DNA from 4 places in the Luteibacter aegosomatissinici genome. Region 2 is predicted to be linked to each of the others. Evidence: predicted binding sites of a transcription regulator. Region 2 holds the regulator's gene; each other region holds the start of a gene.
The links. Region 2 encodes sigma-54, which starts transcription at its own class of promoters, with help from an activator protein. Its sites were predicted from a motif close to TGGCACGNGCNTTGC; they were not measured.
Positions count from the first base shown of each region.

Region 1: glnA (type I glutamate--ammonia ligase) is a predicted target of sigma-54. The motif match lies at 2,688-2,702, and genes of this name have one in related genera.
Region 3: L2Y97_RS16775 (flagellar basal body-associated FliL family protein) is a predicted target of sigma-54. The motif match lies at 2,124-2,138, and genes of this name have one in related genera.
Region 4: fliD (flagellar filament capping protein FliD) is a predicted target of sigma-54. The motif match lies at 2,888-2,902, and genes of this name have one in related genera.

Region 1 is NZ_CP095742.1:161,748-166,617, reverse strand. Features, by position in the region: gene L2Y97_RS00765 (OprO/OprP family phosphate-selective porin) at 1-1,001, opposite strand, end outside; gene glnA (type I glutamate--ammonia ligase) at 1,234-2,646, opposite strand; gene L2Y97_RS00755 (YcxB family protein) at 2,905-3,396, opposite strand; gene L2Y97_RS00750 (YcxB family protein) at 3,471-3,971, shown strand; gene L2Y97_RS00745 (tetratricopeptide repeat protein) at 4,003-4,870, shown strand, end outside.
Region 2 is NZ_CP095742.1:1,046,461-1,051,330, reverse strand. Features, by position in the region: gene lptC (LPS export ABC transporter periplasmic protein LptC) at 1-171, shown strand, start outside; gene lptA (lipopolysaccharide transport periplasmic protein LptA) at 134-709, shown strand; gene lptB (LPS export ABC transporter ATP-binding protein) at 714-1,433, shown strand; gene L2Y97_RS04625 (RNA polymerase factor sigma-54) at 1,545-3,026, shown strand; gene hpf (ribosome hibernation-promoting factor, HPF/YfiA family) at 3,145-3,492, shown strand; gene hprK (HPr(Ser) kinase/phosphatase) at 3,622-4,524, shown strand; gene rapZ (RNase adapter RapZ) at 4,598-4,870, shown strand, end outside.
Region 3 is NZ_CP095742.1:3,730,487-3,735,356, forward strand. Features, by position in the region: gene fliN (flagellar motor switch protein FliN) at 1-135, opposite strand, end outside; gene fliM (flagellar motor switch protein FliM) at 533-1,549, opposite strand; gene L2Y97_RS16775 (flagellar basal body-associated FliL family protein) at 1,566-2,057, opposite strand; gene L2Y97_RS16780 (flagellar hook-length control protein FliK) at 2,260-3,447, opposite strand; gene fliJ (flagellar export protein FliJ) at 3,497-3,931, opposite strand; gene fliI (flagellar protein export ATPase FliI) at 3,931-4,870, opposite strand, start outside.
Region 4 is NZ_CP095742.1:3,741,178-3,746,047, forward strand. Features, by position in the region: gene L2Y97_RS16820 (PilZ domain-containing protein) at 126-686, opposite strand; gene L2Y97_RS16825 (flagellar protein FliT) at 710-1,006, opposite strand; gene fliS (flagellar export chaperone FliS) at 1,003-1,419, opposite strand; gene fliD (flagellar filament capping protein FliD) at 1,441-2,799, opposite strand; gene L2Y97_RS16840 (flagellin N-terminal helical domain-containing protein) at 2,942-4,372, opposite strand; gene flgL (flagellar hook-associated protein FlgL) at 4,826-4,870, opposite strand, start outside.

The DNA of each region.
Region 1 (4,870 bases), 880 kb from region 2:
TAGCGAACCAGCACTTCGACGGCACCCCAGGGGCCTTTCGGCAACACATCCGTTACATTGCCGCCGCTGTAGCCGCGCGACTCGCCCGTGATCACATAGCTGCCAAAGGTGTACCAGCCGTGCGCGTTGTAGGCGGGCTTATCGACCAGCTTCACCTTGGCGTCCAGGTACTCGCTCTGCACCGACCAGGGGCCGTGGATCCACAACTGCTCCGCACCGCGGCGATCGATATAGCTGGCGGGTGCCAGGTTGCCCGAATCGATCAGGCGCTGGGTGGTAAGGCCGGCTTCGGGGAGCGCCCGCAAACGCGCCGAGGGTGGGTTGTAGTGGCCGCGGCCATCCCACGTACCTTCGGGGTTCTCACGTGATACCGAGGCACCCAGGTGCAGCACGTTGCCCGCCGAGTTCATCGGCGTCCACGCCGCACGCGCGGCGACCATGCGGCCATCGAGGTCGCCCTGCAGGTTGCCGCCCTTGTAGTAGCCCAGCTGGACCAGATAAGCCTTGCGGGTGAGCGCCCAATCCACGCCGATCCGGCGGTTCGCATACACCGCCTGCATGGGCAGCGACGATTCCATGAACGATGTGCTACCCGTACTGGTGTTGCCTTCAAACCCCACCGGGGTCTTCATGAAGCCAACACGTACTGCGCCGGCATCCTCGCCTAACACGGCCTTGGTCTGCAGGCGGAAGTAGACATCCAGCCAGGTCTTTGCCTGGAAATCGTAGTTCGCCGTGGCGTCATAGACGCCCTTTTTCCGGATGAAGAAGCCGAACTCCTTGCGCCGGTTGGTCTGCGAGTCCTCGTAGGTACCTTTGTCGTTCTCGAAACGATCCACGTCGAACTGGTATTTCAACGCCAGGCCAAAGTCCGTGCCATCGGCGAAGACATAATGGGTCGGCCAGTTGCTGCGCCAGTCGTAGGTATTGCGCGGCGCATCGTCGGCCACGGCACAGGCGCTGCCAGCCAGCGCCAGCACGGCGAGGATCGTCTTCTTCAAGGTAGTACCCCTTCCAACCCGCCGGATGCGTGGCGGCTTCAGCAAAAAAGTAGCAGCCGACGCAGGCTTCTACGTCAGTAATAAAGCCCAGACCGTCACAAAACTGTCATCTGGCCCTGCTGCATCGGCCGGAAGGGGCACGACTTGAGCGAAATCTCAGCGGAACAATCCATTCTGTAGAAAAAAAAGGGGAGCCGAAGCTCCCCTTCCTTCCTCACCCCGAGGAATGCGATCAGATCGCGTAGTACATCTGGAACTCGAGCGGGTGGGTGCTCGCGCGGTAGCGGGTCACTTCCTGCATCTTCAGCGCGATGTAGCCGTCGATGAAGTCATCGGTGAACACGCCGCCCGCCTTCAGGAAGTCGCGATCCTTGTCGAGGGCCGACAGGGCCTCGTCCAGGCTCGCGCACACCTGCGGGATGTTCTTCTCTTCTTCCGGCGGCAGGTCGTACAGATCCTTGTCGGCCGGTGCACCCGGGTCGATCTTGTTCAGGATGCCGTCCAGGCCAGCCATCATCAGCACGGTGAAGGTCAGGTAGCCCGACTGCATCGGATCCGGGAAGCGGATTTCGATGCGGCGACCCTTCGGGCTGGCCACGTACGGAATACGGCACGAGGCCGAGCGGTTACGCGCCGAGTAGGCGAGCATCACCGGGGCTTCATAGCCCGGCACCAGGCGCTTGTAGCTGTTGGTCGTGCTGTTGGCGAAGGCGTTGATGGCCTTGGCGTGCTTGAAGATGCCGCCGATGTACCACAACGCCGTCTGCGACAGGCCGCCGTACAGGTCGCCCGCGAACAGGTTCTCGCCGTTCTTCGACAGCGACTGGTGCACATGCATGCCCGAGCCGTTGTCGCCGACGATCGGCTTCGGCATGAAGGTGACGGTCTTGCCGGCCTGGTGGGCGACGTTCTTGATGACATACTTCATCGTCATCAGTTCGTCGGCCTTCTTCACCAGCGTGTTGAAGCGGGTGCCGATCTCGCACTGGCCCGCGTTGGCCACTTCGTGGTGGTGCACTTCCACCACCTGGCCCAGCGACTCGAGCACCTTGCACATGTCGGCGCGCAGGTCACCCAGGCTATCCACCGGGCTGACCGGGAAATAGCCGCCCTTCACGCCCGGGCGGTGGCCGGTGTTGGTGCCGTCGTACTTGTACCGCGACGACCATGCGGCTTCTTCGGAGTTGATCTCGTAGAACACGCGGCCCATGTCGTTCTGCCAGCGGATCGAGTCGAAGATGAAGAACTCGGGTTCCGGGCCGAAGAAGGCGGTATCGGCAATGCCGGTCGACTTCAGGAAGGCTTCGCCACGCTTGGCGATCGAGCGCGGATCGCGGCCATAGGCCTGCATGGTGCTCGGCTCGAGCACGTCGCAATGCAGGATCAGCTGCTTGTGGGCGCTGAACGGATCGAGGTGGGCCGTTTCCGGGTCCGGCATGAGGACCATGTCGGATTCATTGATGCCCTTCCAGCCCGGGATCGACGAACCGTCGAACATCTTGCCGTCTTCGAAGGTGCCTTCGTCGATGGCGTGGGCCGGGAACGTGACGTGGTGGTGCTTGCCGAGCATGTCGGCGAAGCGCAGGTCGACGAATTCGATTTCCTCGTCCTGGATCAGGTTCAGCACTTTGGAAGCGGCGGACATGGGCAAACCTCGGAATTAGGTATGTGGGCGCAGGGCTTATAGCAATCGCTATGCCAGCGGCTCCGGAGCGACGGACCGGCCTGGAACAAGCCCCGGCATCATAGAACGCCTAAGTGACATGTGCAGGATTGCACCTAAATGGTGCATTGGTTTGGCTGGTGCACCAATCCGGCCGAGGACGTTTTCCGCCCGAAGGGCGAACGGCCACCGTCCGGGTCGATCCGGACATGCTCGACCTTGCTGGTGCCGACGATGCCCCTACGCCCCGAGAACACGCACGTTTGCAGCGCGTGCAAATTCCAACAATCGCGCCTCATGCTCGCTGCGTGGGATAAGCCACGCGGTGTTGCGGCCGATGAATACATACACGGTGTGGGCCGACACGCAGACACGCTCCACGTTCTTCCACGTAACTTCCAGGCTGTCGCCGTCAAAGTCGCAGCGCATATGTAACGGAGTCGCCGTGAACCGAAGCGGCCCGCCACTGCGCGTTTTGTTGAACAGCTGCCGTGCGCTCTTCAATGACATCCACACTGACATCGCGAGCATGGACACGACGAAGCCGCCGATGGCAGCGGGAACGAGTGGCGCGTGACGGATGCCCTGGGGGAAGCACAAGAAAATCAACAGCCAAAGGCCGATACCCGCTAGCAGGAGCTTCCCTCCGGGTGTCCATCGATACATGCCGATCATGCTTCGACGAATCGTCGGCAACGTAGGCTGCGATTCGATCACCAGTACGTCTTCCATGCCCCTGCTCCTTAGGTTGTGGCAGTACTGCCGTATCAGTATGCTCACCTAAATACGTCACCCAGGGAAGGTCAATGGCGCAAGATATCCTCATCATACGCTGTGATCGGACGCTGTCCGGGCTCCGGCGTAGTGTGCTCGGTATGTATCGCTGGCTACCAGACGGTGTTCTGCTGCTTGCAACGACCATCCTGATGGCGGCGATGTGTCTGTCCGACCACGGCCGCAACCCCCTGCTCAATTGGATGCCGATGCTGGTGTTCATCGCCGTCATGCTGGCGCTGGTGGTCCCACGCTACCTGAAGATCGCCAGAAAGCTGTATTTGCAGAGCCGGGAACATGGGCCGCCCGAATTCACCGTGACGGCAGAGCGCATCCGTTGCGACAACGCGGGCAATAGTGCGGACCTGAAATGGGACTCGGTACATAGCGTGTGCGTTTCCCCGCACACGCTCTACATTTTCGTCAACCGACGGTGCGCATGGTTTGTTCCGCGGGGTGCCCATGACGAACGTTTCCTCGCCATGGTCCGAAAGGCGAACGTCCGCGTCCGTGGCCCTAAGGGGCGGATATAGTGCCGGCACAAACAGGGATAGGGGGCACCGGATGATCGATCTCGTCGTGAATATCGGGGCTGGGTCCCGGGTGGCAAGGATCCGGCTCGCCTTACAGGTGGGCGCGGCAGGCCTGTGGCTCGCGTCAACGGCCAGCATGGCCGCTGGTGCCTCGCCATCCAACGCACCGCCCACCTACGCGGCGTTCGTTGAGCAGGCACGGAAAGCATCGACCATGACCGATCCGCTACAGCGGTGCCTGGCCATGCCCGATCCACCCGGCTCCCATTGGCACCCCGCCGGTGTCGAGGCGTATTGCCGCTACCGCAACTATAAGACCTTGAGCGGACCCGAGATCAGCCGACTGATCGCAGCGGGCAAAGGCGCGGCCGTCGACAAAGCGTTCGAAGACTACCTGCATGGCCAGATGACCGATCCGACGCAAGCCGGATTGCTCGACATCGCGGTCATCAATGCGGGCTTCAGGAGGTCGACGCCCGGCATGCGCAAGACGATTGATGCGTGGATGCACCAGCGGCCACATAGCGCGTTTGCTGTCGCAGCCAGCGCCATGCAGTACACCGGTGCCGCATCGATCGCGCGCGGCTCCGCGTACGCCGCGGATATGACGGACGAACAACGGCATGGCATGCATGAACAGGCGGGGCTCGCCCGGCGCGAGTTCGCCCGAGCGGCCACGATGACGCCCGCGGTGCCGACAATGTACTCGGATATGTTCGTAATCGGACGCCTTACCGCCGACAACGAATATTCAATCGCTGCCATGGAGAAAGGCATCGCCCTGGACAGGATCAGCGTGGCCATGCGTATCACGGCCGCCGGGATGTCTTCGCGCAAGTGGGGAGGCAGCCAGGGCTGGCTGCTCAAGCTCGAAGACGATGCGACATCGCTCGCACCCG
Region 2 (4,870 bases):
TCCGAGGTAACGGCGTGGCCCAAGGAGAACCGGCTGGAGACCGCCGAGGCCGCCCGGATCGTTCAGGGAAGCTCTACAATGAACGGCATCGGCATGCGTGCCAACCTCGACACCAAGCACCTGGAGCTCCTCGATGCAGTCCACACCACGTACCAGCCACGCAAGCGCTAAGGCACTGTTCGCGGCCTGCGGCGTGGCGCTCCTTGCGCTCGCCGCGCCGGCCATGGCGAAGAAGTCCGATCGTAACGAAGTCGTCCACGTCGACTCCAAGACCTTCGATGGCTCGCAGCAGCCGCAGGGTATCGTCATCTACACCACCAAGGTGGTGATCACCCAGGGCACGCTGAAGATCACCGGCGACAAGGCCACGGTGTACCTCAACGACGATAACTCGGTGAAGCGCGCCGTGATCGATGGCACGCCGGCCACGGTGCAGCAGCAGGATGAGCAAGGCAACTGGATGCACGGCCGCGCCAGCAACATCGATTACAACAACGAAACCAGCATCGCGATCCTGACGGGCAACGCCCACATCGACCAGCCCAACAAGGGCACGTCCGATGGCGACAAGCTCACATACAACACCGACGACAGCACGATGAAGGGCGAGAGCAATGGCTCTTCCACCATCCATATGACGTTCCAGCCGAAGAACCAGCAGGGCGCCGCTCCTGCTGCGGCCCCGGCCGACACCACGAAGAAGCCCTGACACGATGCTTTCAGCCCAAGGCCTGCAGAAGCGGTTCCGCGCCCGCCAGGTAGTGCGTGATTTCGCCTTCTCCATCCGCGAAGGTGAGGTGGTGGGCCTGCTCGGCCCCAACGGCGCCGGCAAGACCACCTGCTTCTACATGGTGGTGGGCCTGATCCCCGCCGATGGCGGCCAGATCAAGCTCGACCAGCAGGACATTACCGGCCTGCCCATGCATGCGCGTGCCAAGCTCGGCATCGGCTACCTGCCGCAGGAAGCCTCGGTGTTCCGCCGCCTCAGCGTCGCCGACAACATCCTCGCCGTGCTCGAACTGCGCGAGAACATGACGCAGAAGCAGCGCGAAGACGAACTGGAAAGCCTGCTGGATGAACTGAAGATCGCGCACATCGCCGAGCAGAAAGGCATCAGCCTTTCCGGTGGCGAGCGCCGCCGCGTGGAGATCGCGCGCGCACTCGCCGCCCGCCCGCGCTACATGCTGCTCGACGAACCGTTCGCCGGCGTCGATCCGATTTCGGTAGGTGAAATCCAGCGCATCGTGCGCCACCTGAAGGAACGCGGCATCGGCGTGCTCATCACCGACCACAACGTCCGCGAAACCCTGGGTATCTGCGACCGCGCGTACATTCTCAACGATGGCGAAGTGCTCTCTCGCGGCACGCCCCAACACATCCTGGCGGACGAAAAGGTCCGCGAGGTGTATCTGGGCCGTGAATTCCGGATCTGAGGCGGCTTACGCGGTACACGAAATCGGCCAGCCGGCCTAGGCATCCGGCCCGCTGGTTTCGGGGGGCCGCGTGGGGTTAGGATGGCTCGGTAACCCGATCTTGCGAAGGTAATGAAACCCGGACTTCAGTTTCGCCTGCATCAGCAGCTCACGCTGACGCCACAGCTCCAGCAGGCCATCCGCCTGCTCCAGTTGTCGCAGCTGGAGCTTGAGGCCGAACTCCGCCAGATAGCGGAAAGTAACCCGCTGCTCGAGTTCGCCGAAGATGCCGAATCCGAAGCGGATGGCGCCGAGGAAAGCACCAGCTTCGACGAGGCCATGGAATACCGCGCGCGCGACGAGCAGCCCGTCAAGGCCACGCGCGAAGAAGAATCCACCGCATCCCCTTCCGAAGAGCTCGCTCCCGAGTGGGACGACGACCGCTTCCACGGCGAGGCCGGCGATTACGCGGGCGGGCCCTCGCGCAATGGCAGCGGCGACGAAGAAGGCTTCGAGCCGCAGAACGCCGCCCCGGAAAGCCTGCAGCAGCACCTGGAGTGGCAGCTCAACCTGTCCCAGTTCACGCCGCGTGATCACGCGATCGCGACCGCCATCATCCACGTGCTTGATGAGGACGGTTACCTGCGTGACGGCCTGGACGCGGTGCAGGCGGCCCTGCGGGAGTTCCACGCCGATCTCGACGAGATCGAGGCCGTTCGCAAGCGGATCCAGCGTTTCGATCCCACGGGCATCGCCAGCCTGGACCTGCGTGACTGCCTGCTGTGCCAGCTCAGCCAGTTTGCCGAAGAAACGCCGCAGCGCGGGCTCGCCATCCGCATCGTTACCGATGAAATCGAACTGCTGGCGCGCAACGACACCGGCAAGATCGCCCGGCGGCTGAAGGCGGCCGAGGCCGACGTGGCGGTGGCCGCATCGCTCATCCGCAGCCTGGACCCACGCCCCGGCGCGGCCCTGGATGCCACCCCGGTGGAGTACGTCGCACCCGATGTCTACGCCCGCCGTGAGAGCGGCCGGTGGAAGGTAAGCCTGAACCCGGATGCGCAGCCCCGGCTGGGCCTGAACCAGCATTACTGCAACCTCATCGCCCGCGCCCGTGGCGATGACGCCACCTGGATGAAGGGCCAGCTGCAGGAGGCCCGATGGCTCCTGAAGAGCCTGCAATCCCGCGCCGAAACCCTGACCAAGGTGGCCGAGGTGATCGTCCGCCGGCAGAGCGCCTTCCTCGATTACGGCCCCGAGGCCATGCACCCGCTGGTGCTGCGCGAGGTGGCCGAAGAGGTGGGCATGCACGAATCGACCATTTCCAGGGTCACCACGCGCAAGTACATGCACACGCCGCGCGGTACCTTCGAGCTGAAGCACTTTTTCTCGAGCGGCGTGGCCACGGAAGACGGCGGCAGCGCGTCCGCGACGGCCATCCAGGCCATGTTGCGCAAGCTGATCACGGCGGAAGATCCGCGTCGCCCGCTGTCCGACCAGGCCCTCGCGGAGGAACTCCATCGACGCGGTATTCAGGTAGCCCGCCGTACGGTAGCCAAGTACCGGGAAGCGATGCGCATCCCCAGCTCCAGTGAACGCGTGCGCGCCGGCTAAGCGGCGCGGAACCCCATCGGAGGATCACGGTCCCACGTACAACGGTTCAGGAGTGGCACACGGCCATTCCCATCTCGCCGCCACCGAACGGCGGCACCCTCAGCAAGAAGGAGGCGTCATGCAAATCCAGATCAGCGGCCAGCACATCCAGATCACCCCTGCCCTGCGCGAGCGCGTGGAACAGCAAATCGGCCGCTTCGAACGCCTTTTCGACAACATAACGGCCCTGGATGTCGTGCTATCGGTGGATAAGGCCGAGCACAAGGCGGGCGGCACCCTGCACTGTTCGGGCACCCGGCTCCATGCGGAAGGCCTGGCGAGCCAGCAGGACGGCACGATCGGTGACCGCATGTATGCCGCCATCGACGAGATGATCACCAAGCTCGCCGACCAGCTGAAGAAGCACAAGGAAAAGCTCAAGGACCACCACAACAATGAGGTCCGCGAGGCCCGTGCCGCCAGCTAAAGCCCGCCAGCGGGCCTGTGGCACAATATAAGCAAGCCGGCACCCCCGTGTGCCGGCTTTCTTTTTGACAGGAACCCCCGCGTGGATCGGCTCACAGCCCGACAACTCTTCGACGGCGTCCATGAACGGATGGCCCTGCGCTGGATCGCGGGCATGCGGGGCGAAGCCCGTGTGCTGGAGCCCAACGCCAAGCTGAGCCGCCGCCCGTCCCTGGTGGGCTATCTCAACGTCATCTATCCCAACAAGATCCAGATCATCGGCACCGAGGAGCTCAACTACCTCGATGGCCTGGATTCGCGCCAGCGCTGGGAGGCCATCCACAAGATCGCCGCCTACCAGCCGGCCGCGCTCATTGTCACGAAGGACCAGGCCATCCCGCCCGACCTGCGTGAAGTGGCCGAGGAAACCGATACGCCCCTGTGGCAGAGCACCAAGCGCGGGCACGAACTGCTCACCTACCTGCAGTACCACCTGGCGCGCACGCTCGCGCCGCGGGTCACGTTGCATGGCGTGTTCCTCGAGGTGTTCTCCATCGGCGTGCTGATCACCGGCGACCCGGGCTCGGGCAAGAGCGAGCTGGCCCTGGAACTGATCAGCCGCGGCCACCGCCTGGTGGCCGATGACGCCACCGAGTTCACCCTGATCGCACCGGATGTGATCGACGGCGCCTGCCCCGAACTGCTGCAGGACCTGCTCGAAGTGCGCGGCCTGGGTGTGCTCAACATCCGCGAGATGTTCGGCCATACCGCCGTGAAGCCTTCGAAGTACCTGCGCCTGGTGATCCACCTCAAGCCGCTGAAGGATGGCGAGGAAACGGATGCCATGACCCGCCTGACCGGCGATGTCAGCCGCCGCAACGTGCTGGACGTGGACGTGCCCAAGATCACCATCCCGGTCGCCCCAGGTCGCAACCTTGCGGTGCTTGTGGAAGCGGCCGTGCGCAACCATGTATTGAAGAGCAAGGGCATTGATCCCGCCCAGACTTTCATCGACCGCCAGGCGCACCAGATGCGCCGGTTCTCCCCGTGGTGACCCGGTGAACGACGACCTTCTCATCAGCCCCATCATCGAACCCGACGCCATCCACCTGGTCGTGCTCACCGGCATGTCCGGTGGCGGCAAGACCGTGGCCCTGCGTGCGCTCGAGGACCTGGAGTTTTACTGCGTCGATAACATGCCGGCGGAGCTCATCCCGCAGCTGGTCGCCGCGGTGAGCCAGGGTGAGCACGGGCCACGCCGGCGCATTGCCGTGGGCGTGGACGTGCGTAACCGCCGCTCCGACCTGGAGCGCATGCCGCATGTGCTGTCGGAGCTTTCCAGCGCCGGGGTGCACGTGCACCTCATCTTCCTGGATAGCCGCGACGACGTCCTGATCAAG
Region 3 (4,870 bases), 2.3 Mb from region 2:
GTCGAGTTCCACCACCGAGCCCTGGTTGAGCTGGAGGAGGTTACGGATGCTGATCTTGGTACGGCCCACTTCCATGGCCATGGTGACCGGGACATCGAGGATGACATCGAGATTGACGTCGCTGCCCAGGCCCATGTTCTTGGTGAGATCGGCGGCGCCGTCGACGGGTTCGAGGATGGTGGGTTCGTTCATGTCCGAGTATCCGGTGCGTTGCTGGGATGACGTACCCATGGAAGCAAACGGCGTGCCATGCTTTTGGCACGTGGCGGAATGACGTTTTATCTTGCTGGTTCAGCAGCTTAACGAAGGTACATATTCGGCCGGATGTCGGTCACGGCGGAAACCTGACGCTCGACGGCAGTTAGTCACCGTGACGGTCAGTTGACGTCGTAAAAACCCACCGGTGATCCGTGCGTGGTGCCGAAACAAATGTAGGAGCGCGCTTGCGCGATTGGGTGCTCGCGGCGAGCACCCAATCGCGCGCAAGCGCGCTCCTACAGGAGGGGCCGGCGCGGGGGCCGGGCAACACCAATCAGGCGGGTTCGGGGGTCGCGGTCGGCAGCGGGGCCGGCTTGACGCCCGATCGGCGCATGTGGCTTTCGAACTGCACGGCCTTGTTGCCAGCCGCGTTCGCCATGCGTCCGCGGAAAATAGGCACGTCTTCGGCAAAGACCGTCGCCAGGTCCGGCATGCTGATGGGGATGATGTCGCCCTTGCGCAGGTGAAGGAAGTCGCCGATGGTCAGGCGGGCCTCGGCCAGCATGGAGGTGACTTCGACCTCGGCGTCCAGGATTTCCTCGTGCAGGTTCTGGATCCAGCGCTCATCGCGCTCTGCCCGGTCGCTCTGCACGCCGGCATCCAGCAACTCACGGATCGGCTCCACCATGGAATACGGAAGGGTCAGGTGGATTTCACCACCGCCGCCGTCAAGCTCCACGTGGAAACGCGAGACGACCACCGTCTCGGTCGGGCTGACGATATTGGCGAACTGCGGATTGATCTCGGAATTCAGGAACTCGAACTGCATCTTCAGCACCGGCGCCCAGGCCTCGGCCATGGCGCCGAACGCCTCGGCCAGCACGATCTGGATCACGCGATTTTCTGTCGGGGTGAAATCCCGGCCTTCGATGCGCGCATGGAAACGGCCATCACCGCCGAAAAAGTTATCGATGACCGTAAATACCAGGCGCGGCTCGAACACCATGAGCGCGGTACCGCGCAGGGGCTTGATGCGCACCAGGTTCAGGTTGCTCGGCACGGCCAGCGAATGGACGTACTCGTTGAACTTGGTCATCTTCACGCCCAGCACCGAGACTTCGCACGACTTGCGCAGCACGTTGAACAGGTTGGCGCGGAAATAACGGGCGAAACGGTCATTGACCATTTCAAGGGTCGGCAGGCGCCCGCGAACAATACGGTCCTGCTGGGTGAAATCGTAATCGAGTATCGAGCCCGGGGGCGGCGGCGGCTCGAGTTCCGTTTCGACGGAACCGCCCTCCACGCCCGCCAGCAGGGCGTCGATTTCTTCCTGGGTGAGGATATCGCTCATGGCCGGACGGCTCCCGTCACTGCATGATGAAGCTGGTGAAATACAGGGCATCGACGCCCGGGCGGCCAATCTTTTCCTTCAGCACGCGCTGGACTTCCGCCAGGGCAGCCGCCTGGAGCTTCTGCTTGCCCTTCACGTCGGAAAGCGATTTCACATCCTGGGCCGAAAACAGCATGAGCAGGGCGTTGCGGATCTCCGGATCGGCCTCTTTCGCGGCGGCGATCGCTTCCGGATCGTGCGACATGACGTTGACGCCGACCTGGAGGAAGCGCAGCGCGGCCTCGTCCTGGAAGTTAACGACGAAGGCCGGATCGAGCTGCAGGTAAACGGCAGGCTTGGCCTTGGCGGCATCCGCGGCGGCCTGTTCGGCGCTCTTCGGGTGGCCGCCCTTCAGCATGAAGAAAGCACCGCCGCCGCCAGCCGCCAGCACGAGGAGCGCGACGATGATCAGCAACTTGCCCTTGCCCTTCTTCTTAACGACTTCGCCTTCTTTCTTTGCCGTGGCCATGCGGGTGAAACCTCATTGATGCGGATGCGTTGTGTGGCTGGCCCCCTGGGCCCCGCAGGTATTGTTGCAAGCGGCGTGCCATGAAGCACAGTAGGTGAGAGGCCAGCCCAACCCGCATTTCAAAGCGTTTTTCGGCCAACGGCACGTATTGACGTGGTTGGCGGAAAATTGACGCGTGACGTCATTACGTCACGCCCGTGAGTCACGCCACCTCATCCACCAGGCCGCGAGACACGCGCGAGGTAGCGGCGGTCACCAGCGTATCGGCGCCGGTTTCGGCTTGGCCGGCCGTGCCGCCCTGCCCCTGCCCCGGGTTGCCGCCATTCTGTTGCTGCGCGCCGCCCTGGTTGACCTCGGCGTTACCGAGCGAAAGGCCGTGGTGCGCCAGCATGCTGTCCAGGTTGGAGAGCGTCTGCTGCACGGCATGCACGGCCGCCGGGTGCTGCGCCATGATCGCCACGTTCACCTTGCCCCCATCGACGTTCACGCGCACATCCATGCTGCCCAGCTCTTCCGGGTGCAACTTGATGCGCGCTTCCTTCACGTCACCGGCGGCCGAACTCATCCACGAAATCTGCTCACCCAGTTCCTGGGAGAACTGCGGCGATGTGGCTGCCTGCGTGGCCTGCAACTGCACCGGGCCGTTGGCCTGGCTCGCCTGGCCTGCATGCGCGAGCGGCATGGGGCTGGCAGCCGTCAGGTCCGCGGTCTTTGCGTCATCCTTGCCCGCATGCGTCGTGGCGCCCTCGGTAGCCAACAACGTTGCGAACGGCGAGGCGGCGACTGCCGCGGTATCGCCCGCGCCCGCGGTAGCCGCAGGTAGTGCATTCAAACCGCCGTCCTTTGCGGCGGCCGCCGCATCGGCCGGTTCACCCTTGCCGCCCGTGAGGGCCGCCAGGGCTTCCGCAGGGTTGCCGGTGGCAACGCCCTTGGCAGCCCCAAGCGCCGCTGCAGCCACCTGGGTGACCTGCACCGGCACACCGATAAGCGCGAGCATGGAGGACGCCAACGATGTGTCGCCCGAGCCGTTGGTATCGTCCTTGGCGTCGGCATCGTCATCCTTATCCGTCGAGGCGTCATCGCCCTTCGTGCCCGACGCCTTGCTGGCCGGCTTATCCGCAGGGGCTTTCGCTTCGTTTTTCGTGTCCGAATCCCGATGGTTAGCCGCCGGCTTATGGGTATCGGATGCGTTGTGGGTGGCCGCCGCGGTGTGCGTCGCGGTCTGCTGATGCGTTTCCGCGCGCGCCGCGTCCAGTGCATGGTCGAAGCCATTGCGCGCCGTGGTCGCGTCGTTCGCCGACGCGCCCTGGGTCGACGCGTTTCCGGTCGACGAGGTATGCGTGGCAGCCGTGGGCCGGGCCGCGTTGAGGAGAAGCGAAGCGTTGTTCATGCGTTTGGCTCGATAGGGTCGATCGACGGGAGGCGTAGCGTGGCGCACGTCATGCCTCCCGCCTTGGGGTACGGCGGTACTGGGAGCGTTCGTCGGCTTGTTCCTGCTCCCGGCGATCCTGGGTCTTGCGTTCCTGTTCGCGATACTTTGCGGTAACCGAATCCAGTGCCTTCGCGCGGCCGCGCGCCTCGGCCCAGTCGCCACGCGCACGCTCGAGGGCGCGCTCGCGGCGCTGCACCTCACCCAACTGCTGCACGATGGCCATGTCGATCTTCTGCAGGAACTGCTGCCGGTTGAGCAGCTCGGCGACGCCTATGCCCGAAGGCATCTCGGCGTATTCATTACGGTAGCGGCGTAATTCCGCGAGCTGCTGCTCGGCATCGGCCACGGCGCGCTGCTGCACGGCCAATGCACGCGTCGCCTCCTCCGCCTTCTCCGCGGCAAGGTCCACGACGGGCTGCAGGCGGTCGGCACGGGACGGCATCAGCTGGCCTTCGCGGCGTCGACAAGGCCGGCTTCGGCCTCATCGAGGTAAACAGGGACATCGGTTTCCTGCTGCAGGAAGGCTGACAACCTGGGGTAAAGCGCGATGGCCTCGTCGGTCCGCGGATCGCTGCCCTGCTTGTAGGCGCCCACGGCGATGAGGTCGCGTTGCTGGCGATACGCCGAATACACCTGGCGGAAACGTTGCGCCGCACGCATGTGATCCTTGCTCACCACCGAGTGCATCACGCGGCTGATCGACGCTTCGATATCGATGGCCGGGTAATGCCCCGCCTCGGCCAGATCGCGCGAGAGCACGATGTGGCCGTCGAGAATCGCGCGCGCAGAGTCGGCGATCGGATCGTGCCGGTAATCGTCGCCCTCGGTAAGCACGGTGTAGAACGCGGTGATCGAACCGCGGCCTTGCGCATCGTTTCCCGCACGCTCGACCAGCGCGGGCAGCATGGCGAACACGGACGGCGGATAACCCTTGGTGGCCGGCGGCTCGCCGATGGCGAGTGCGATCTCACGCTGGGCCTGGGCGTAGCGGGTCAGCGAATCCATCAGGAGCAGCACTTTCAGGCCCTGGTCGCGGAAATGCTCCGCTACCGCGGTGGCCACCTGGGCGCCCCGCAAACGCGAAAGTGGCGGCGCATCGGCGGGCGCGGCAATGACCACGGCGCGGCGACGGCCCTCTTCACCCAGCGTGTGGTCGACGAATTCCTTGACTTCGCGGCCACGCTCGCCGATCAGGCCCACCACGACCACGTCAGCGTTGGTGAAGCGCGTCATCATGCCCATGAGCGTGGATTTGCCCACGCCCGAGCCTGCGAACAAGCCAATACGCTGGCCTCGCCCTACGGTGAGCAGCGAATTGATGGCGCGAACGCCGGTATCGAGCGGCGTATCGATGGGCTGGCGCAGCATGGGGTTGATCGGA
Region 4 (4,870 bases), 2.3 Mb from region 2:
AGGGAAAACCTTTTCGGCAACGTGTGAAAGCGCGAAAGTGAGCGTCAGTGTCAATGCTGACGACACGCGTCACGAATGTGACGCAGGAAGACACGCGACGTTCTTACGTCACGTGACGTAAAAGGTCACCCTTGGGCAGCGTGGGCCCGGGCCTCGGCCACCTGGCGGCGATGCTGCCGAAAAACCAGCCTTTCTATCTCGTCACGGACCGGCTCGGAGAGGCCCTCGAAGGCCACGAAGCCCTTGCCGTCCAAGGGCCCGGCCTGGCGGATGCCCGGTAGCTCAAGAGGGAGCGCCCGGACCACGTCAAAGTGGAGTTTCAGCAGAACCGGCTGGCCGACCGGCGGCAGCCCCTCCCAGGGCAGGACCGCCCCGAGGCCGTTGAAGCGCAAGGAAATGCGCGGCGGCAGGGCCGACTGGGGCAATAAAAGGCGATTCACGATTTCCATCAGGACGTTGAGCTTGGCGTCCAGCCTGGCCACTTCCTGGCTGAGGGCATTGTCGTCCTCGCCGATATCCACGCGGCGGTCCATCAGGGCGGCGACGGCCACCAGGACGTTGGCGTTACGGTCGTTGATGGAGGCCAGCGCGGCCGCAGCCGGGGGTGCGGCGGGCTCACACGTAGCGTGAAACCGGCCATCCCAGGTCACACGTTCGGAAAATGTCTTCCACGCTACATCGCTCATGGGCCCGCCCCCGTTTGGGAAGATCAGAACGAAGTATACGCAGCGACTGCCTTACGGACCCGGCGCCCGGCATCGAGGGCCAGCGCCGTCTCGTCGCGTGCGGCGGAGACCAGATCCTTGATGAGGTTATCCATCAGCATGATGGACTTGAGTGACTCCAGGGTTTCCGGGGCTGGGCGCATGGTGCCGGCGCGAAGCACGGGGTCCCGCTCAGCATCCAGTTCGGTGAGGTCGTCCCAGCGCCCTTCGGAAGCGGCGTGATGCATGGCCTCCGTGAGCGAAAGGACCCGATCGAGGTCACAGAAAGCGACGGTGTTCATGCCCCTGCCCCTACCGCCTGGCGATCTTCCGCCGGAATGGCTACCCAGCTATCACGAACCTGGCCAAGCAACGTCGCCACTTCCTCCAGGGCCAGCGTATCGGCATGGAGGTTGGCGAACAGCAGGCGGCGGCTCATGTAGTCATACAGCGCATCGAGGCGCTCGACCAGCGTGGTCTCGATATCGTGGTTCAGGGCGGCCTGCAGGCCACCGATGATTTCGATGGCCTTGGAGATGGCTTCGCCGCGCGAAGCAACGTTGCCGGTGGCGATGCACGCGACTGCCAGGCGGATGCGCTCGAGGGCGCCATCCATCAGGAGGGTGATCAGGCCGTGCGCGTCAGCGGATTCGATGCCGCCGCCGGTGCGGATCTGCTGGTAGGCGCCTGCGCCGCGGGAGTATCCCAGTGCCATGTCTTATCGTTCCTGCCTGGCTTACTTGTTCGAGTTGTTCAGCGAATCGAACTGCTGCTGGAGATAGCTGCTGGTGCTGCTGAGCTTGGTCATCATGGTGTCCAGCGCCGTGTACTGCGTCGTGAGCCGCGTGGTGTAGTCCTGCATCGTCACGTCGTAGTCCGACTGCTGCTGCGCAATGTCCTTCGCCTTCTGATTCAGGTTGGCGGTGCGCTGGGTGAGGATGCCCGAGCTGGAGGTCCAGCTCGTAATGAGTTTGTCGAGCTTCGGCGCAATGCCGTTATCGCCACTAAGCAGGTTCTGGGTCTCCTTGGGATTGGAGGCCATGAACTTGGTCAGCTTGCTGGAATCGAAGGCCAGGGTGCCATCGACCTGGAACGACACGCCCAGGTCGCTCAGCGAACTGGGGCCGCCGTTGGACGAAACGCCCTGCCCGCCCAGCAGGTTGGTGACCTGGCTCTTCAGCGACATGACCGTGGCGTCGCCGATGAGGGCGCCGACCTGGTTATTGGTCGAGTCGTACTTGGTCAGGGTCTGGTAGGTGGAGACAAACGAGTTATACGCCGTGACCAGGCTCTGCATGGCCGTGGTCACCGCCGAGGTGTCGTTGGTGATGCTGACGCTGCTGCTGCCTTCCTTGGTCAGCGTGAGGGTCACGCCATCGAGGGCGGACGCGACCGTGTTCGTGGCACTGGTCACATCCGTGCCGTCGATCGTGAACTCGGCGTCCTGAGCCTTGGTCGTCGGGGTTCCCGTCGCAGGGTCGAAGGCCAGCTGCGAAAGGCCACCATCGCCGCCGCTCGCGGTGACCGTGAAGGCATTGGCCGCACCGGTCGACGTGGAGTTCAGCACGAGGTGCGCACCGTCCTTACCCGTCACGATACTGGCCGAGACGCCCGGGTTATCCGATGCTTTGTTGATCTTGTCGCGGATATCCTGGAGCGAGTTGCCCGTGGTGCCGATGTCCAGGCTCATGGACTTGCCGCCGACCGAAATGGTCAGCGTGCCGCTGCCCACGGCGGCTGTGGAGCTGGAAATGGCGCTTGACGTCGTTTTCTGGGCCGTGGCGAGCTTGCTCACCACGATGTTGTAGTTGCCGGGCACCGCCGTGTCGTCGGCAGAGGCAGAGAGAATGGTGGAGTCGCCCACCGAGGTTTTCTGCGTGGTGAACGCGGAACCATCGGTCAGCGCCTTGATGGCGCTCTGCAGGCTGGTCAGCGACGACGTGAAGTTGCCGATGGCCGAAATCTGGGTGGTGTTGGTGGTGCTGGCGTCGGAAAGCTGCTTGTCTTTCGCTGCGCGCTTGTTCGCCACGAGGTTGGAAACGATCGACGCTACGTCGATCGAGCTGGAACCCAGGGTGATCGGATTGGTGGACACGAGACTCTCCTTAGAAGACGCCTCACTGCCCTGGGCGCCAATTTGCCGACGGGTGACCCTGCGCGCAGGGCCACCCGGGGCAACTTAAGCAATTACCCTGCCAACCCCGGGATCACTCCCGGGGAGGCGGAGCTCCGGGCGATTAGCCGAGGAGCTTGGTCACGATCTGCTGCGAGGAGTTCGCGGTGGCGAGCACCGAGACGCCAGCCTGCTGCAGGATCTGCGCCGAGGACATGTTCGCGGTTTCCTGGGCGAAGTCGGCGTCGGTGATGGCCGACTTCGACGAGGTCAGGTTCTGCGAGATGTTCTGCAGGTTCGAGATGGTCGACTCGAAGCGGTTCTGCACGGCGCCGAGCTGCGAACGCAGGTCCGATACCGACTGCAGGGCCGCATCGATGCGGTTGATGGTGGCGTTGGCGCCGTCAACCGTCTTGATGTTCGAGTCGGCCAGGGTCGTATTGTCGTCCACGGCGTAGGTCGTCGAGGTGGTCGGGAAGCCAAGGGTGGCGGCGCCGGTGCCCGTCGTAGCCTTGACCGTGATGGCCTGGGCGGACGAGAACTTCAGCGAGCCGTCCTGTGCAACGTAGGCGTTGATGCCCTTGCCCGACTGCGAGTTGATCGCATCGGCCACGTCCTGCATGGACTTGAACGAACCTTCGATGTCGAGCGAGGTGCCACCGACGCTGAGCGACAGGTCACCCTTCGCCAGGGTGATCGACGTCGCCGTGCCGGCGACTGCCTTGGTCGAGACGGCCGCGGCGGGGGTAGCACTCGCCGTGTAGTCGGTGATGCCAAGAGCCGTCTTGGCTGTGCCAGCGAACGTGATGTCGTCGGTCGTGCCGCCCAACACCGAGAGCTCGCCCGTGGTGCTGTCGACCGTAGCCACGCTGGAGCCGGCCGCCGTGTTGATCGCCGCGGCAAGATCCGAAACGCTGTTGTACTGGCCGGCGGCGACATTGACCGCAGTGCCGGCGGTGCCGACCTTGACCGTCAGGTCACCCGCTTTCAGGTCCAGGCCGGTCGGGAAGGTCGCCTTGGCGAGCGAACCGGTGGCCAGCTGGCCAACCTGCGACGCCTTCATGCCCTTGTCCAGGCCGACATTGATGACTTCACCGACGTTCGCACCGACCTGGAAGCTCAGGTTCTGGGCCGAGCCGTCCAGCACCTTCATGCCGTTGAAGTTGGTCTGCGTGGCGATACGGGTCACTTCCGACAGGCGCTGCTGCACTTCGGAATCGAGGGCGGCGCGGTCGCTGTCCGAGTTGGAAGCGTTGGTGGACTGCACGGCCAGCTCGCGGATGCGCTGCAGGTTGTTCGTGACTTCGTCCAGGGCCGACTCGGTGGTCTGCGACAGCGAGATACCGTCGTTGGCGTTCTGCACCGCGCGGTTCAGGCCGTTGATCTGGGTGGTCATGCGGGTCGAAATGGCGAGGCCGGCGGCGTCGTCCTTCGCGCTGTTGATGCGGTTACCCGACGACAGGCGCTCGATGGCCGAAGCCAGCTTGGTCTGCGAGGTGTTCAGGTTGCGCTGAGCATTCAGCGACATGATGTTGGTGTTGATGGTCAGAGACATCGTTTTGATCCTTTGGTAGCGGAACCGAATTGCCGGAGTAGGTGCGGCGTATTCCGGCGGGGTTCCGATAGGGAAGCCTTCCGCCTCAGAGAGGTTTACGGCACGCCGGGAGGAAACTTGAGAACTTTTTCTACCTGTCAACAGTTATTTTTTGACGGGGCAGTGAAAGGAGCTCTGCCCAGCCACTGTCGAGGGAGGTATCGGCACTTTCGCGCCGGGGTTTAGGCCCATTTTTCGCTTCCTTGTGTGGAAATCCGGCCAGAGGCTCCTGGCCGGCAACCGTGCCGTTGGTGGAAAAGGTCAACCCAAGGTGTCGCAAGAAACCGTGGCGTGGTGGCGACCGCCCGGCAAAACCATCCTTAGTGAACGTCTAACGCGTTCTGACTTTCGGAGCCCTGTAGGAGCGCGCTTGCGCGTGATCGCGCGCAAGCGCGCCCCTACAGCGCCGTCGAATTACTTGAGGTAATTGAAGAGCGAAAGGTTCTGCATCTTTACGTA